DNA from 4 places in the Jeotgalibacillus marinus genome. Region 2 is predicted to be linked to each of the others. Evidence: riboswitches for the same ligand, from Rfam matches in the RefSeq annotation. Region 2 holds a riboswitch; each other region holds the start of a gene.
The links. A riboswitch is a leader RNA that binds a small molecule or an ion and turns the genes downstream of it on or off. The one in region 2 is predicted to bind thiamine pyrophosphate.

Region 1: it holds a riboswitch for thiamine pyrophosphate, as region 2 does, so the genes downstream of both, thiW (energy coupling factor transporter S component ThiW) here and AB1471_RS12320 (ABC transporter substrate-binding protein) in region 2, are expected to answer to the same signal.
Region 3: it holds a riboswitch for thiamine pyrophosphate, as region 2 does, so the genes downstream of both, thiC (phosphomethylpyrimidine synthase ThiC) here and AB1471_RS12320 (ABC transporter substrate-binding protein) in region 2, are expected to answer to the same signal.
Region 4: it holds a riboswitch for thiamine pyrophosphate, as region 2 does, so the genes downstream of both, AB1471_RS03855 (YkoF family thiamine/hydroxymethylpyrimidine-binding protein) here and AB1471_RS12320 (ABC transporter substrate-binding protein) in region 2, are expected to answer to the same signal.

The regions. Positions count from the first base shown of each region.
Region 1 covers NZ_JBFMIA010000002.1:333,926-338,753, forward strand. Annotated here, with positions in the region: gene thiE (thiamine phosphate synthase) at 1-302, opposite strand, end outside; gene thiM (hydroxyethylthiazole kinase) at 299-1,075, opposite strand; gene tenA (thiaminase II) at 1,378-2,073, opposite strand; TPP riboswitch at 2,147-2,238, opposite strand; gene thiW (energy coupling factor transporter S component ThiW) at 2,242-2,736, opposite strand; TPP riboswitch at 2,821-2,937, opposite strand; gene AB1471_RS04645 (AAA family ATPase) at 3,816-4,574, opposite strand; gene AB1471_RS04650 (S9 family peptidase) at 4,779-4,828, opposite strand, start outside.
Region 2 covers NZ_JBFMIA010000012.1:10,860-15,687, forward strand. Annotated here, with positions in the region: gene AB1471_RS12310 (hypothetical protein) at 1-122, shown strand, start outside; gene AB1471_RS12315 (hypothetical protein) at 439-1,206, shown strand; TPP riboswitch at 1,704-1,813, shown strand; gene AB1471_RS12320 (ABC transporter substrate-binding protein) at 1,998-2,999, shown strand; gene AB1471_RS12325 (thiamine-binding protein) at 3,004-3,297, shown strand; gene AB1471_RS12330 (ABC transporter permease) at 3,294-4,064, shown strand; gene AB1471_RS12335 (ABC transporter ATP-binding protein) at 4,057-4,782, shown strand; gene AB1471_RS12340 (hypothetical protein) at 4,772-4,828, shown strand, end outside.
Region 3 covers NZ_JBFMIA010000011.1:92,392-97,219, forward strand. Annotated here, with positions in the region: gene AB1471_RS12235 (glutamate-5-semialdehyde dehydrogenase) at 1-185, shown strand, start outside; gene AB1471_RS12240 (dihydrolipoyl dehydrogenase family protein) at 231-1,727, opposite strand; partial or broken gene AB1471_RS18360 (IS6 family transposase) at 1,964-2,082, shown strand; TPP riboswitch at 2,275-2,389, shown strand; gene thiC (phosphomethylpyrimidine synthase ThiC) at 2,527-4,311, shown strand; gene AB1471_RS12250 (serine protease) at 4,333-4,500, shown strand; gene AB1471_RS12255 (hypothetical protein) at 4,798-4,828, shown strand, end outside.
Region 4 covers NZ_JBFMIA010000002.1:172,295-177,122, reverse strand. Annotated here, with positions in the region: gene AB1471_RS03865 (ABC transporter ATP-binding protein) at 1-705, opposite strand, end outside; gene AB1471_RS03860 (ECF transporter S component) at 689-1,279, opposite strand; gene AB1471_RS03855 (YkoF family thiamine/hydroxymethylpyrimidine-binding protein) at 1,280-1,915, opposite strand; TPP riboswitch at 2,024-2,130, opposite strand; gene AB1471_RS03850 (MarR family winged helix-turn-helix transcriptional regulator) at 2,287-2,751, shown strand; gene AB1471_RS03845 (MATE family efflux transporter) at 2,748-4,130, shown strand; gene AB1471_RS03840 (VOC family protein) at 4,170-4,556, shown strand; gene AB1471_RS03835 (SE1832 family protein) at 4,684-4,828, opposite strand, start outside.

The DNA of each region.
Region 1 (4,828 bases), on a different contig from region 2:
ACGTCATCTACATGATGATCGTCTTGACCAACATGAATACCGTCTACTTCCAATGATTCCACTAATTCTATGTCATCATTGATAAAGAAAGGAACATCATGTTTTTTGCATATCCTTCTCAGTCTCCAGCCAAGCTCTTCTTTGGCTTGACCAACCAAAGCACCTTGTCCTTTTTCACGATATTGGAAAGCTGTGATACCTCCTGCGATTGCTTGTTTAAGTGTTTCTTCAGGCTCATGTACACAATTTTGACTTCCCATTACAAGATACCTTCTGAGCATGTTTTTAACATCAAGATTCATTGATGATCCCCCTTTACTATCGCCACATCATACGATAATACGTCAATAAACCTTGGACTAAACGTTCCCGATCCCTTTACTTCGGGTAATGCTACAGTATACTCCGCCGCTAAGCCGTAAAATTCAACAGCTGTCTGAGCACTTTCCATTAATGAATCGTTCGAAGCAAAGCAGGCGGTCAGTATTGAGCCTAATAGACAGCCTGCTCCTGTTACATTCGCCAACATTGCGCTACCGGTTTTATTTTCAATGGTTATCTCTCCATCGCTGATCACGTCAACCTCACCCGTAACTACCGCAATCGTTTGATAGCGATTCGCTACTTTTCGAGCAATTTCTCCTACATTCCCTCGTCCAATTGAATCGACGCCTTTTATTTCCCAGGCAATACCAACAAGATGAGCTAGCTCACCAGCATTCCCTTTAATCGCTGTTGGTTTTACTTCTGTCAAAATTCTTCGAACAACTTCGTTACGAAAAGAGGTTGCAGACACTCCTACGGGATCTAATACAACGGGAATTCCTTTTTGATTTGCTGCTTTCCCTGCTTGGATCATGGCAGGAATCTCCTGTTCGATGATGGTACCAATATTGAGCAGTACACCATCCGACATCCTTGCCATTTCGGTAGCTTCCTTCTCTTCTTTTGCCATTATCGGTGTACCACCGAATGATAGCAGTCCATTTGCTGTAAAATTCATTACGACTTGATTAGTTAAATGATGAATTAACGGTCTCTTCTTTCGTACTTCATTAATAAGCATAGCGTTCATAATTTATTTCCTTCTCTCGTGCTACCTAGTGATTATTTGATCCGTTACCTTCCCCTAAAGAAAAAGAATGTCAAATACCAAGAGTGACAAACTTTAACGCTCGTTCATCTGCGTTAGATAAAGAATCACCTTGACTTAAATATGAGAAACCGCCCCTTCTAATAGGTACATCCTTTGTCATGCGTATTCTTTCTTTCGGTTCTCTCAGTTGATATTGCCTCTTTATCTAGTGAAATTTTTTTAATCTGCTTGCCCCTGCACCCTCGATAGGATCAACCCCCACGGTTCGTGCAAACGATAGACTATTCACTTGCAGTTACTACCTCTTTTTTTCCTACCCATTCTTCACATGTAAATGCCATTTCCCAAAATGACCATTCTAATTGGCAGCTTTTACGAAAAGCGTTTTTTATTCCCATTTGTTCTTGTGGTGAAGATTCTTCAGCAAGCTGATCTAATCGATTGCGCATAGTATGTACAACTGTTTCTACTCGTTCATCTGCGTAAAAACTGATCCATGGATAAAAAGGATGATCGACAGTTGGTTTATATGTCTTCACTAGTTCCTGTCCAATTTCAAGATACGTCCACGGGCAAGGAAGCAATACCGCAAGAATTTCTCCCAAACTCCCTTGTTGGGCGTGATACATCATATGCTTAATATAGTGGTCAGCAGTTGGCGGCAGAGGGTAACCTTGCAGTTCCTCGTAAGATACGCCGATCTGCTCGCAAAAATTATTGTGTGGATGAACCTCACTATTTAATACAAAGTTGATCTTTTCAGTGAAATAAGCAATATCCTCACGTGTTGTCGATTTTGAAATCGCAATTCCATAGACTTTCATAAAAGCATTTAAATATTCAAAATCTGCTTTTACATAATGGATGAGTGCTTCTTTTGGGACCTTACCTTTACCAATTCCTTGTACGAAGTTGTGGTCAAAGATGGATTGAAATACATCCTCATTTTCTTTACGCAATGCCGATGTGAATGTCATATTATTGCCTCCTCTTTTTTTAGGAAGCTACTAGGACAATGGAAGAAGTAGATGGATTGAGGTAGGTTTAAATTGATGTCCACGACTACTTCCCTACGCTGGTATCATCCAGGTCAGGTTCCAAGGGTATCTTCTCAGCTTTTTTAAGCACCCCTAGTAGTTTTCCGGTTACTGGTTCACTTTCACCACTAATTGATCTTGCTTTACTCTAGATAGAACAAACCATCCAAGTACAGCGCCTGTCACGCTGCTCACCAGAAACGGTGGTACAAAAAACCATGCTGCAAATGTCGTTCCCATTACAACTTTTGCAAAAGGCACTGCAAACCACGCGCCGATGAAACCCGTACCAATGATTTCTCCTGCCACCGCCCAAGCTTTGCGCCTAAATTTTCTATAAAGCAGTCCAGCAAGTAACGCACCGATCATCCCACCTGGAAATGCGAGAAGTGTACCGAGTCCAAGTAGATTGCGTACCAATCCAATTAAGAAAGCAATAATTAAAGCTGGAATAGGCCCAAGCATGATCGCTGCAATCACGTTTACTGCATGTTGTACTGGATACGCTTTTGCTATTCCCGCTGGAAACCAAATAAACTGAGCTCCGACTACGCCAACCGCAACAAAGAGTGCCATCGTGGTCAATAAATGTGTTCTATTAATCAGCCGCCCCCTCCCTTCTTTATAAATACAAAAAAGCCAGTTCCATTGTAGGACCTGACTTGGTAAGGGTAGAGTTAATAGACGCAGTACGTCCGACTACTTCCCTACGCTGGTATTAACCAGATCAGGTCCATAAGAGTCGGTAAGTTTTGACGCGCTTTCCTCTCAGCCCACGCAATTTGGGCACCCCTAGTAGTTTAAAAAGTATGAAATTGATCTAGCAGGATTCATCATAACAAATGAATTGGAATCTTACAATTAAAAGTAATACTCACTTGGTAAAGTGAACTAGGGATCAACAAAATTGATAGAATTATCCGCTAAAGTTTTAGTTTAGTTTCCAGCAATCGATCTAGAATAAGAACTAATCGCCTTATCACTATCTAACTAAGCATTACTGTAGCCCCGAAAGAAAAAACTGGCTTTTAAGTTTTTTCTTTCAGGGGTGTATGATATCTTAGCTTGTGGAACATGTTCAGTATCCCAAAATAATAAGTAGGAGTGGGAAGGTATGTTTGTAAGTATTAAAGATTCAAGGTGATTCAATTCTATTAAAATGGGTTTTATCAAAGACGATCTATACGATACAAAGAAATACAGTATCAAGGAGATCACGGAGAAAACAGGTGAGTCAAAGGCTCATTGTATAAGGAATTAAAGAACAAATAACAGGTAAAATCAATACGGTAGTGTCATTTATATTCTCACATTTCTTTTATTGCTAGGTGATTACTCCTATAGATAACGCTTCCATTATAGGGTTTTTTATCTATACACATTAGCGCTTACTTATGATAAATTAGATTAGTAGCGTAAACTGTTTTCTAATCTATTCAAAGTACATTATGTAATGCAACCCATTGCAGAAAGCACGGAAAGTCCAAAATCCATATGAGTAGTGGATAACCCTAAAGAATCTAGTCCATTCTTTAGGGTTTTTACTGTATTAGATAAAAAATATCATTCGACAAAACCGTCAATTGATCTTGTTGAGATATTGAGCGGAGCAAACGTGGCATTCAGTTCGATTACTATCAACTGTAATAGCAAAATGATATCCCCCTGAACCCCATGGTAATTTATTTAAATAAGTGATGAAGCAATCGGTCTTTGTCGTCAAAGAATTGTTTCATGACCGTATAATGGTCTGTTTCCTCAAGCATTAGTTCATTCATGCCCTCGTTGGATAATTGAATAATTGTAGAATCTGGATGAGCCATAAGAACCGGGGAATGTGTTGCAATAATAAACTGTGATCCTTCTTGAACCAATTCATTGATACGGCCAAGCATCGATACTTGCCTTAGGGGAGATAGTGCTGCTTCCGGTTCATCCAATATGTATAATCCATGTCCGCGAAAACGATGAAGAAATGCTGCAAAAAATGATTCACCGTGTGACTGTTTATGAAGCGAAATTCCACCGAATCCATCAATGATTTTCGCTCCTCCCACAGAGTCTTGATCCATTTCTTCTATGTTTGTAGCAAGGTTATAGTATGTTTCCGCTCGAAAAAAGAAACAATCTTTTGGCCTTTGTACACCTCTTGCAACTCGTAGGTACTCATCCAAAGAAGAATGGGAGTCATAGCTTGAAAAATTGAAATTCTTTGATCCACCCTCGGCATTAAACCCTAATGCAACAGCAATCGCCTCAAGCAACGTTGATTTCCCCATCCCATTCTCACCAATGATGTAGGTGATATTTGGATGGAACAATAGATTATCCAACGATTGGATGGCAGGGAGATTGAGTGGGAAATGATTGAAAGATTTAATTTGGTCTCTTTTTAGTCTAACTGATTTAATATATTGGTTTTCTGAACGCAATTTTGCCATCTTCGCACCTCCTCTTACTTTCCTTTATATTTTTATATTAAATCTTTTCCACCGAATTAACTATCTTCAAGAGAACTAAACCTATTCATTAGGTATAAACGAATAGGTTTAATATATAGGAAAAATACTTATTTGCGTTAACATCAGCTTATTTATTGAAAAAAATCAGCCTCCTCAAAGTTTGAGAAAACTGATTTCATTTACTTAAATATACTGATCAAAAAATGCTAACACTTTACGATAAACGTTGATCT
Region 2 (4,828 bases):
GTCTTGACTTGGCTGTAATGGATGATGGGGTAATAGTTAATTTATACACACGAAATGGTTTACTTTATACCGATTTAGGACATTTGGACAATGGAAATATAATTTGGCAGAATGTAAACTAGCGTACTTTCATGTAAACTTTAAAACCCTTGATGATTCCAATAGGAATTATAAAGGACATTATACACTGCGTCTGATCGAATACTCATAACGTACATAGTAAAGACCGACTTATCTTTTGGTGGTCGGTCTTTGTTATAGGTATTCTTTCCTCTATATATTGAAATCGTTAATCACTTGGTCTATTTCATTCCGGGAGATTCCTATATAGCGTTTCGTCACGAAGATGGAACGGTCATTTATTTTATAACTTAGGAAAATTGGAAGACGATAAAATGGTTTGATTTCTAAACGATCATTATATAAAGGGGAGATCTTATGTTTAAGAAAATCATTACATCCGGTTTAGCAGTGACTATGTTAATGGGTGGAGCACATGCAATGGCTTCAGAAAAAGAAGATCATGAAGCAACGATAAATCAAGAAAATACTGTTTCATATTCGTTTGATGAACAGGATCATAACTTTTTACCGGGTATTTCTGACTATCTTAAATTTGCGGGTGAACCACATATGATTGAACATCAACATTATTTGTCCGATCTTCCAGAAGAAATAGAAGGTAATAAAGGTCTTTTGATGGGTAGTAACAACTTTGGTGTTCAAAACTTTTTATACACGACAAAAAAAGTGGATGCAGATTTAGATTTAAAACCAAACACAACATACAATGTTGAATTTGATGTGAATATCGCCACGAACGCTCCAAAAGATTCCCGTGGTCTTTATGGAAGCCCTGCTGATGATCAAGCGATTAAAGCGGGAGTGACAACGTTCAAACCAAAAAGCGAGGTAACAAGAATGATTGATGGTCCACGTGGATCATTCTACGCGATCAATATGGATCTTGGTATGGGATTGGTTTCCGGAACAGATGCAATCATGCTTGGTGATATGGCAAAGCCTACAAGTTTAGGTTTTGAAACGTATGAATTGAAAAATGTAAACAATGAAAATGAGCCTTTCGTTATTACAACAGATCAAAACGCTAATCTTTGGTTAACGGTTGGTACGCATTCATTTTTCGGCGGAAAAACAACGTTCTACCTCACAGAAATCAGCGTAACAGCAAGAGAAGTAGAATAATAAGTTATACGAATAAAAAGAAAGACACCACCTTTTTTGAAGTGACCCCTGTCCAGTAGACAGATTAAAAAAGCATATTTTAAGCAACCTGAGTTCTATATGTATAAGGGCTCAGGTTGTTTTTCTTTTTGAATCTTGGTGAATATAAAAATGGTTGTATCGGCGAACGGCATACATAACCTCCTCAGCCTTACGGAAAATGACTAAAGGGATTTTCCAGATGCATTGTCCCAACAGTTCTTCTTTTGGGACTATCTGCTTTCTTCTGGTGCTTCTTTAGTAACTGATTGGGCACCTTTATCACTATGTAGAAGAATTCCTTTTACCTCCCGTTTTTCCCTTGCCTTGCCTTCATGAGGGGATCTATCACCAGTTATAATGGTGGTTAAGAAGGAAAAAATGAACTCTCACTTCTATTTTTCTACTTATCCCTTGAAACATATGCAGATCTGTGGCAAAGTTAAACACTGATAAAGCATTTGAACGAACTTCATAACTGAAACATGTGGGGGGACCAGTGTTGCTGGTTGAGACCGTATCCTGAAGATACACACCCTTGGAACCTGATCTGGTTAAAACCAGCGTAGGGAACATATTTAAACATTCTTATTTATGTTGATATGCACCCTAGGTAAACGGCCTATGGTGCTTTTTTGTCGTATGTTTAAGGGATTAGTATGCATACCTTTTTAGCGGTGTTTTGCGCTTTTCTTATTGATATGATATGTCCCTCATTTTAGTTCCATCGTTCAATGCTTTTAACAGATTTGGTAGAGGGAGAGAAGAAGATAATGAAAAAATGGATAGGATTTCTAGTGGTTGTTCTGTTGCTAGCGGCTTGTGGGAATAGTGACGATAATAGCTCTGAACAAAATGACGGTGAAGAGAATTTAAAGGAAGTCACAGTGGTATTGGATTGGACGCCGAATACGAATCATACGGGTTTATATGTAGCTCAAGATCAAGGATATTTTGCAGAAGAGGGACTTGATGTCGAGATCATACTGCCAGGTGAAGCAGGTGCCGATCAGCTTGTGGCTTCAGGTCAGGCGGAATTTGGGGTTAGTGCTCAGGAAACCTTAACGCAAGCGCGTGTCCAAGATATACCGATTGTTTCGATCGCAGCGGTGATTCAACATAATACATCTGGCTTTGCGTCGCCTGTAGATAAGGAGATTACCTCACCACAAGATTACGAAGGTAAAACGTATGGAGGATGGGGAGATCCTATAGAAGAAGCAGTGATTTCCTCTTTAATGAAGCAAGAGGGTGCAGATGCAGAAAAAGTGGATATTGTGAATATAGGTGAAGCAGACTTTTTTACAGCTGTCAAAAGGGATGTCGACTTTACATGGATCTATTACGCATGGACAGGAATTGAAGCGGAACTTCGCGGGGAAGAATTGAATATGCAGTATCTTACGGATTACTCAGATCAGTTAGATTACTATACACCTGTTCTGACGACGAATGAGGAGTTGATTGCAGAAAATCCCGATATCGTTCGTGCATTTGTAGCAGCAACTTCGAAAGGGTATGAATATACCATGGATCATCCAGAAGAAGCGGCGGATGTTTTAATAGAGGCTGTTCCAGATTTAGACTCAGAATTGGTTAAAGCAAGTCAACAATGGTTGTCGCCAAAGTATCAAGATGATGCATCACAATGGGGAATACAAGATCAAACGATTTGGGAAAACTATGCACAATGGATGAATGAAAATGGTTTATTGGAAGGCGATCTGGAAGCGGAAAAAGCCTTCACAAATGAATTTTTACCAAAAGGAGAATGAATAGATGAGTAACTCTTTAGTTAGTATTCAAATTATACCGAAAACAAAAAATGGAGAAGATTCCATTCCATATGTAGATGAAGCGATTGCTATCATTCATGAGTCAGGAATACGATATGAGGTCCATCCACTTGAAACAACGATGGAGGGGAATTTGACAGAAATTTTCTCCGTTATTGAGAAGATGAACCAACGTATGACGGAAGCCGGCTGTGAATATGTTATTTCCCAAGTGAAAATCCTTTATCAGCCGAGCGGTGCCTCGATGGATAAATTGACAGAGAAATATCGTTCATGAAGGTTCTACATAGAGGATGGAGACCATTATTGGTCCTCATCCTCTTCGTTTCTATTTGGCAGTTATCCAGCTGGGTATTTGAAATACCGAAGTGGCTTCTTCCTGCACCATCGGAAATATGGGCAGAGGCAATAGCAGGGTGGGGAAATTACAGTCATCATTTCATTTCAACGATCAAGCTATCCTTACTCGGGTTATTGATTGGTAGTGCTGTCGGTCTAATCGTAGCTGTTAGTTTGCATCGCTTACCAACGATGAGAGAGGCATTTTATCCGGTTATTATTTTGTCGCAAAACATTCCTATCATTGTTTTGGCCCCGTTGTTAGTCATATGGTTTGGTTTTGGAATCCTACCAAAAATCATTATCATCACGTTAGTTTGTTTTTTCCCAATTACGATTGCCGCATTGGATGGATTCCGGCAAACGAGTGCTGAGCTTATGCATTATATGAAAATGGCTGGTGCATCAAACAAACAAATTTTTTGGAAGGTAGAGTGGCCATATGCGTTACCTTCGATTTTTTCAGGCCTGAAAATAGCTGCTACATATAGCGTAATGGGTGCGGTTATTTCTGAATGGCTGGGAGCTCAAGAAGGGATTGGGGTTTATATGACTCTTGCCTCTTCTTCATTTCGGACAGATCGTGTCTTTGTTGCGATTTTCCTAATTATGATTTTAAGCTTATCATTCTTTGCTATTATTTCTTCATTGGAGAAGAAAATCGTGAAATGGAAGCCTAAGGGAGAGGGAAGTAATCATGAATAAGCTCAGTGTGAAAAAGATAACGAAATCTTTTGAGGAGAATAAGGTGCTGGAAGAGCTATCTTTTCATGTCAATGAAGGAGAATTTGTTTCGATATTAGGTCCTTCTGGAAGTGGGAAGAGTACCTTGTTTCATTTAATTGGCGGCCTCTATACCCCAGACTCGGGAGATATTTGGATGGATGGAGAACGAATCAATGGACAAAGGGGATCAATCAGTTATACGCCCCAATCTTCATCATTATTGCCATGGCGGACAGTCCTTAGCAATATTCTGCTTGGAGGAGAGATTGTTGGCCAAAAAAACGAACCAGAAGCCTTGCGAATGATTGAAAAAGCAGGTTTGAAAGGATATGAACACTCGTATCCTTATGAATTATCCGGCGGGATGAAACAGAGAGTGGCTTTTATCCGGAGTTTGTTGAGCCCACAATCACTCATTTGTTTAGATGAACCGTTCTCAGCCCTTGATGAATTTACGCGGCTGGAGATGCAAAATTGGCTGCTTTCCATTTGGGAAGAATACAAGCGCTCCATCTTACTGGTCACACATAATATTGAAGAAGCCCTCTATCTATCCGACCGTATCATCGTCTTATCTGGTAAACCAGCAAAGGTCAAAAAAGAGTTTATTGTTCCTTTTCCAAGACCGAGGCAGGAGTCCATTGTGTTGAGTGAAGAGTTCTTGCAATGGAAAAAGAAAATCTATAATGAACTATAGCAATCACCTGACTGCTCCAAAACTAGCCAATGGGAAGCAAATAGGA
Region 3 (4,828 bases), on a different contig from region 2:
AGGGACTTGTCGATGCAGCAGCAATTTATCATAATGCATCTACTCGTTTTACAGACGGAAGCGCGCTTGGCTTTGGTGCTGAAATTGGCATCTCAACACAAAAGCTACATGCAAGAGGTCCAATGGGCTTACAAGCACTAACAACAATTAAGTATGTAATGAGTGGAAATGGTCAAATCCGCTAAGGTAGATTTTCATAAAAAGAGGCAGCCATCATAGGCTGCCTCTTTTTATACGTCTTTTTTAGAAAAAGTAACTGGTGCTTTACCAGAAGATGTATGGTGTTTTTTTTCGGTAAGATTATATTTAATATCAAAAAATTTCTTTGCAAGTTTTGGTAGAGATCCGTCAAACAGTTTCTCTCTCCAATATCCATCAGCCGCACGTTGCAAAGCACCCGCTTTTGTTGGATACGGGTAGACCATGCGTGACAGACTGCCGATTTTTTTCTTGTTTTTCATTGCAAACACAACCAATTGCATCCACTCACCGGCTTCTTTGCCTGCTGCATGTGCTCCTAAAATTGTACCTCGTTTGTCCGTAATAACTTTAACAAAACCTCTTGTTTCATGTGATGTAATAAATCGATCGACCTCGTTTAAATGAGCACGGTAAACCCGGTAGTTAATACCGGCTTCTTTTGTTTCTTGTTCAGTCTTACCTACGTGAAACACTTCAGGTGAGGTGAAGGTTACCCACGGTGTTTTATCGTGATTCAGCGAGTTTCTAAGCCCAAACAACACATTTGAAACGACAGTTTTTGCTTCTTCACCAGCCGCATGTGTGAAAGGGAGGGTGTTGATCGTATCTCCAACAGCAAAAATATGAGATTGAGAAGTTCTGAACGAACGATCCACGTCGATAAAGCCTTTCACTGTTTGGACTCCTGCAATCGCTAATTCTAGAGAAGAAATGTTCGGTTTGCGTCCTGTGGCCACTAAAAGAGTATCCACTTGAACAGATTTTTCTGTAGCTCTACGATTTTCAACCGTTACGGAAATCTCGTCACCGCTCGCTGAAACTGTCTTCACAGTCGAATTCAATTCAATCGTCATCTCTTCTTTTAACACGTTATACATAAACTTTGATATATCTTCATCGTCTTTGGCGAAGATCTTGTCGCCGCCTTCAAACACCGTCACATAGGATCCGAGCCTAGCAAAAGCTTGTGCCAGTTCTAACCCAATTGTACCGCCACCAATGACGCCCAAACGCTTAGGCAATTCAGGCAGATCAAAGATCGTTTCATTTGTCACATACGACACACCACCCAGTCCATCAATAGGTGGAATAACAGGAGAAGAGCCTGTAGCGATAACTACTTTTTCAGCAAAAATGACTTCATTTGATCCAATTCGTATTTCGTGAGGAGATTGAAAGCTAGCACCACCGAAATAAAGATCCACACCTAAGTCTGTAAAACGTTTGTTGCTATCATGCTCTTGTATGACCGCTTGGGGTGATTTAACATGTTCTTTCACACGATCAAAATTAAGCTCACCTGATAAAGTAAAACCGAATGATGAAGCTGTATTTTGCATTGTATGTACGCGGTTTGCAGCATCAATAAGCGCCTTTGATGGTACACAACCATAGTGAAGACAATCGCCTCCAAGTGAATCTTGTTTTTCAATAAGTGCTGTTTTCGCTCCAAGACTAGCAGCACCTGCAGCAACTGTCATGCCAGCTGCACCACCACCAATAACAACAATTTGGTAACGTTCCATATGAACTACCTCCATATAAAGAGCTGAGATTTTTTTCATTTATCAACTATATGTAAAAAATTATTCGTTCCTGTTTTGATTACTATTCGCTCCGTCAATTCGTGTTAATAACGGCAATGGATCCGATTTTTTAACCCACTTAAAACAGCTCTCGTACGTTTGGTTTAACTTTATCAGAAAATAATCGCTTTGCAACAATTCAGCTTCAGTAAGTAGTATTCCAGGTGTAAACACGCTCCTTGGAGAGTGGCGTGGAACCGATACATATGATAAAAAAGGACAACATCATCGACAGGTAAAGTCTGTCCAAAATGAAGTTGGCTTCATTCATCAGTTGTTTGGAATTACAGCATAAACGGTCATCAGAATCGGTTATATGGCTCTATGTCCCTGCCAGAACGATTCTTGCACCAACACGTTTTGTTAATGCTATCGTATATCTAACATTGCTCTCTTCACATAATTTCTAAATACGACAATATTACTTTACTAAAATTATGTGTTTCATTTTAACCGATAATCATATACAATATAATCTAAATCAAATAGACATAACTAGGGGAGTCCAATAAGTTGGGCTGAGAATGAAACGCGTTGAAGTTTCTTGACTCTTGGGACCTGATCTGGCTCATACCAGCGTGGGGAAGTTAGCACAATCTTCAATGCAATACTACTTCTGCATACATATTAGCCGGTCTCACCATTTATGGGGCCGGCTTTTTCATATAGTTTTGCAAGCTTTTCCACTTGTTATGTTCTGAATCTCGTCCATTATGTTCAAAAAAAGGAGAGATTTATGATGTCAAAGACTTCATTACACGAACAAAAAATTTCCATCATGTCTAGTTTTCCAGGTAGTAAAAAAGTATATGTAAAAGGTTCGAGATCTGACATTAACGTACCAATGCGTGAAATTGAGTTAAGCCCGACAACTGGTACTTTTGGCGAAGAGGAAAACCTTCCGGTACGCGTTTATGATACAAGCGGTCCTTATACGGATCTAAATTATTCAGTTGATATTACAAAAGGTCTTCCTGCCATTCGAAGCCCATGGATTCATGAACGAGCAGATGTCGAGGAATATGAAGCTCGAGAAATAAAGCCTGAAGATAATGGTTATAAAGATGAAAATGATCCACGTGCACATCATAATATATTTCCTGGTTTAAAGCGCAAACCATTACGTGCAAAAAAAGGGGAAAATGTTACACAGCTTCATTATGCACGTAAGGGGATTATCACTCCTGAAATGGAATTTATCGCTTTAAGGGAAAATATGAAACCTGAATTTGTGCGTGATGAAGTTGCAAAAGGTCGGGCGATTATTCCTAATAACATCAATCATCCAGAGTCAGAGCCTATGATTATAGGACGTAATTTCCATGTTAAAATTAATGCCAATATTGGCAACTCTGCTGTTTCATCTTCCATCGAAGAAGAGGTTGAAAAAATGACATGGGCGACACGTTGGGGTACTGATAATATTATGGACCTATCAACAGGTAAAAGCATTCATACAACACGGGAATGGATTATTCGAAACTCACCTGTACCTGTCGGCACCGTCCCCATTTATCAAGCACTTGAAAAAGTAAATGGTGTTGCTGAAGATCTGACATGGGAGGTCTACCGTGATACTTTGATTGAACAAGCAGAGCAAGGTGTTGATTACTTCACGATTCATGCGGGTGTTCTTTTGCGATATGTTCCTTTAACAGCAAAACGTTTAACAGGCATTGTATCCCGTGGAGGATCTATTATGGCACAATGGTGCCTACACCACCATAAAGAAAGCTTTTTATATACTCACTTTGAAGATATCTGCGAAATAATGAAATCTTATGATGTTTCATTTTCTTTAGGAGATGGTTTACGGCCTGGATCTATTGCAGATGCGAATGATGAAGCACAGTTTGCAGAATTAGAGACTCTTGGAGAGCTAACAAAAATTGCTTGGGAGCATGATGTACAAGTGATGGTTGAAGGACCAGGGCACGTACCAATGCACCTAATTAAAGAAAATATGGATAAGCAATTAGAAGTGTGTAAGGAAGCACCATTCTACACACTTGGACCCCTTACGACTGATATAGCTCCTGGTTATGATCACATTACATCTGCTATTGGAGCTGCAATGATTGGTTGGTATGGTACGGCTATGCTTTGTTATGTAACCCCAAAAGAGCATTTAGGTCTACCAAATAGAGATGATGTTCGTGAAGGGGTTATTACTTATAAAATTGCCGCTCATGCTGCTGATTTGGCAAAAGGACATCCAGGTTCTCAAAAAAGAGATGATGCCCTTTCAAAAGCTCGTTTTGAATTCCGTTGGAAAGATCAGTTTAATTTATCTTTAGATCCTGAACGTGCAATAGAATATCATGATGAAACTTTGCCTGCGGAAGGTGCAAAAACAGCACATTTCTGTTCAATGTGTGGACCGAATTTTTGTAGCATGAGAATCTCTCAAGATATTCGTAATTATGCGAAAGAAAATAATCTTGATACGAAGGAAGCTATTGAAAAAGGTATGAGAGAAAAGGCTCAGGAGTTTAAGAAATCTGGGGGGAACATATATCAGTAATTTTCTTAGGAGGTTATGCGGATGAATGTCCAAAAAATTGAAGAAGAAATTACTCGAATGAAAACGAACCTTTCTTTTTTGGAAAAGAGTTTAGAAGAGATCCAACGAAATTGTGATCATCATTTTAAAGGCGATCAATATTATGAAAAATGTTTAAAGTGTAACAAAGTAAAAATATTATATTATTAGAGCAAAAAATCTATCAAAAAGGTAGCCAAATAACCTTACCTCTTAATAATTGTGGTAAGGTTATTTAATTTTTCTGTAATTCCCCATAGAAAATTATTTGCTATGATCTCTCAAAAAAACCTTCTTTATCTTTATTATTGAAATATTTTGTTAATTTTCCAAAAGATTGCGAAAAAATAAACAAAACCCCTCTACCATTCAGTTGGCGAAGGGGTTGTTTTTTGCATCAAGAACATATAAAGAGGTCTTCATCATAAAGTAGGAGTGAACAAAAAATAAAAACAAGAGGTGAAAAACATGACTCTTCCAGAAGAAAAAGACTGTTGTG
Region 4 (4,828 bases), on a different contig from region 2:
CATCGGTTTATCCAATTGAATGCGTCCGTCTGTATCTAGCAATAAAGCGCGATCAATCCATTCGACCCAGCCATGAAGATCATGATCAATCACGATGATAGTTAAATCAAACGTTTGTTTTAATTCAAATAAACAAGCAATTAGCTCTCTTCTTGATAAAGGATCGATATTGGCGAACGGTTCATCTAGTAACAAGATCTCCGTTTTCATGGCGAGTAGACAAGCAAGGGCCACTCGCTGTTTTTGGCCACCAGATAATTGGTGAATCGTTCGTTGTTCAAACCCATCTAATCCGACGCTTGCTAAAGAAGTATGTATACGCTGAACCATTTCGGTCCTTGGTAAATGGAGATTTTCGAGTCCGAAAGCAATTTCTTCTTCAACGGTCGTCTGACAAAATTGGCTATCAGGATCTTGGAACATCACTCCAATCTTTTTGGATATGGACCCAGCAACCCAGTTGGTAGAGACTGTTCCGAACCATTTAATTCGTCCATCTATTACACCGTTTCCGTTTTCTGGTAGTATCCCGTTCATTAACATTGTTAAAGTGCTCTTGCCAGCGCCACTCGGTCCTGAAAGCAGTACACTGTCACCTTGATTTACTACAAAGGAAAGTTCATTTAAAACAGGATCAAGCTCTTCGGAATGTCGGTAGGTTACCTGGTCAAAAGAGATGACGACGTGATCAAGACGCTTCTTCATATGTATCCCTCTTTTTAGCGCGTGCAATGGCATAGCTGTTCAATACGCCTGTTTGATACAGCCCATCAGAAATCCATTTCCCGAGTAAACCAGCTAAAATGGCACCACTTGCTAAACGCAGCACGAACATAAGTGTGACATAACCTGAATCTAGCGCACCGTATCCTGAAATAAAATAGCTCCACGCAAAACTTGTAACAGACGACCCCATACCAGCAAGCATCAGTACCCAAACACTCCAACGTTTGTAGCGTGTTGCAGCAAAGACGGCTTCAGCTCCAGCACCTTGAACCATTGCGGTTACGATTAGCATTGGACCTGTTGCACTTCCGATTAACACCTCGACCGTACCAGCAATCGTTTCAGATAAAAATGCTGTACCTGGCTTACGAAGGATGTAAGCAGCGATAATCGAAACGATGAACCAAATACCAAAAATCCATTCATAGCCAATCGGTCCCATTATTCCGGCCATCACATTACCTAATTGAACGAATGCAAGATACACCACACCGAAGACAACCGCTAAAACAGACAAGACAATTATTTCAGAGAGCTTCCATTTAGCTAACATTTAATTTTCCTCTGATTTGTGAGAGGGACTATTGATGCTCATGTTTACTGTCATCACGATATGTGCGCTGTTACTTTTCTTGGCATTGTTAAAAACATCCTCTAATGTGTTAAAAACATCATGAATATCTCCATGAAGGCCGCTCGCATAGTGAACGCTTTTATTTAGTGTGCCGTGGTTTTTCGCCAACTCAACCTGATCCATGATGGTTTCCATATAATCTGGATCTCCCATTGGGTAAAGAGCAAATTGAGAAGAAACGTATTGTTTAAGATTTTTGACGTTGGGCTCATTTAAACGAATATTATCTTCTGCCATAAACGTGTCACCGTCAGAATCACCTGGGCAACCAACTGAAAATGTAGCAGTTAAAACGACATGAACACCTGTTTTCGTTGCGTGAAGAACCATTGCTTTGACCACGTCAAAAACGTGTTCTTCACGTCCTCGGACCAAGGTGCTCACATCGTCGGTGAAACGCCAAGTTTTCGAGGTATCTACTTTCTCAAAAGCTTCATTGATAAGAGAAACAAAGGAATCGGACATCGGGTGAAGAGAAAAGCGACAGCCGACAATTTGACTTGTTCCACATGCGATTCCTGTGCCTGGTGTTTCAGGTGATTGAGTATTTGACATATATAATTCCCCCTGATGATGTGTTTTTAGACAAAACAAAAAGCTGCATCCTTGAAAGGAAATGCAGCTACTTCATCATCAAGTCGGACGTTCGCCAGTTACTGTGAATGATGAGTCACCACACTTCCCCACGCCAGTATTATCTGGATCGGGTAATGAGGGATCGGAACAAAATGTTCTCATCACAGCCCTTACGAGCACCCCTAGTGTATCGACTTTCATATGCAGTTTGTTTGCCACGTTCATCATAATGGTTGATGTACTTCTTGTAAAGTAGCAAATTATACTTCTGCTCACGAAAGGTTGCTAATGCAACTACTTTTTTGCTATAATGGATTGCAGATGAAATAAACGGAATGGAGAGTATAAAGATGGAAAATCAACGATCATATGAATCGGCTGGACGGTGGCTGTCTACTGTTCATCGTTATGGATATATGCACTTAAGCAAAACTTTCGACGAGTATGGGCTCGGTGAGGGACAAGTGAAATTTTTGATGGTATTGTTCGAAAAAAAAGAGCAGACGCAGGAACAGATGGCGAATGTACTTAATATTGATAAGACGACTACGGCTCGCGCAGTGAAAAAACTTGAAGATGAGGGCTATGTAACAAGAAAACCTCATGCTACAGATCGACGCTCACACCTTGTCTGCTTAACAGCAAAAGCCTTGGACATGGAGCCGATGATCAGATCTATTTTGAAAGACTGGACCAATACATTAACAGAAGATTTTACGGATGAAGAAAAAGTCATTGTAGTTGGTCTTTTAAAAAGAATGGCCACAAATGCCATCGCTAAAATCAAACAAGAGGAAGGAGTGAAAGAAAAATGAAACAGCAAAGTACTCAGCTAGGAACGGATAAAATACCTAAACTTATGATGCGATTTTCGCTTCCGGCGTTTATAGGAATGTTCGTTATGGCATTATACAATATCGCAGATACATTTTATATCGCACGAGGCGTGGGCACACAAGCGGTAGCTGCACTTTCTATTTCTTTCCCGCTTCAATTGATCATCACAGCCTTTGCAGCAGCTATTGGAATTGGTGGAGCATCTATTATTTCTAGAAGACTTGGTGAGGGGAAATTAGGAAAAGCCAATGAAGTGTTCGGTCATGTTATGTGGCTCGTAGGGTTATTTAGTATAATAATGGTTGGATTGTCATTAAGCTTTTTGGATCCGATTTTAGTTGCATTTGGAGCAACACAGGATGTTCTTCCTTATGCGAGTGAATATATGTCAATCATTTTGTATGGTGCTCTTTTTCAAGCTTTTATGATGGCATCCAATAATATTGTTCGTTCTGAAGGAAATGCCAAAGTGGCCATGCTGACAATGATTATTTCAGCGGGATTGAACATCGTGCTGGATCCAATTTTTATTTTCTGGTTAGACATGGGGGTAGCTGGAGCAGCCATTGCAACCGTTATTTCACAAGCGGTAGGGGCAGTTTGGATATTCTTGTATTTCTGGACGGGAAAAAGCTCGCTTACGTTTAAATGGATTGGACTAGTGCCAAAGTTGAATGTTGTACAAGAGATTGTTGGGATTGGTTCAGCTACGTTTGTCCGTCAAGTAGCAGGAAGCTTTATGTTTATCGCTGTTAACTGGATGCTAGTGTTGCATGGTGGTGATACGGCTGTGGCGATTTTTGGAATCATTAATCGAATCATGATGTTCGCAATCATGCCCATGTTTGGAATTGTTCAAGGGATGCAGCCGATTATTGGCTACAACTATGGTGCCAAGCTTTATCATCGAGTGAGTGACACGTTAAAGCTTGGAATCATCATCTCAAGTGGACTGGCAACGTTTGTTTGGGTTGTAACGATGCTTTTCCCTGGAGCTATGATGTCTATTTTTTCAACTGATCCGACAGTGGTTAAAGGCGGAGAAGAAGCAATGCGTTGGGTATTCCTTGCCGCACCAATCATTGGTTTTCAAATGGTTTCGGGAGGTCTTTATCAAGCGCTCGGTAAGGCAAAAATATCGCTTGTATTATCAATGTCTAGACAGCTGGTATTCTTAATTCCGCTCGTGCTTATTTTACCATCCTTCTTCGGTTTGGTGGGTGTTTGGATCGCCTTTCCTATAGCGGATATTTTGTCATTTGTACTATCGCTGTTCTTCATTTGGAGAGATCGTTCAACCCTATTTCAAAAAGCACCTGCCCAGGAGAAATTGCGTGAGGTGGAAGTGAATGGATAGGTAAGAAGAAATTTGTGTATATGAAAGGGTGGAAAGTGAGTGCTTCATCATATTGAGTTGTATGTTTCCGATCTTGAACGAACAAGAGAATATTGGACTTGGTTATTAGATGAACTTGGCTATGAGTCATTTCAAAGCTGGGAACACGGATTTAGCTTAAAGCATGGTGATACTTACATTGTGTTTGTACAGGTTGACAAAGAACACTCAGAAGCTGGGTATCATCGCAAGCGAGTGGGGCTGAATCATTTGGCTTTTTATGCATCATCAAAAAAGCAAGTTGATTCACTTGCCGCTCAAATAAAAGGGCGGGGGGATCGTTTGTTGTATGAAGACCAGTACCCATATGCTGGTGGGCCTAGTCATTATGCTCTCTATGCGGAGGACCCTGACCGTATAAAAGTTGAAATTGTAGCACCTCTTTAAAGCGGATGTGCTCGTTTAACCTCGGTCGGCAAGAGACGTTGCTTACAAATAAATAATTCCTAAAGTTTTTATAATAAAAGAACGATGCTCAAAAAGTGCATCGTTCTTTTAACTTTATTAACTCCCCTTACAAGTGTAGTTTCCTCAGTTCCTCTAGTTCCGCTTCAATTATCACGAGTCTTTTTTCGGCAGATGTTGCATCAGCTCCAACTGATTCATGCTTTTCTAAATCATCCTGCGCACGAACGTATTCCATCTTTAACTCTATAATG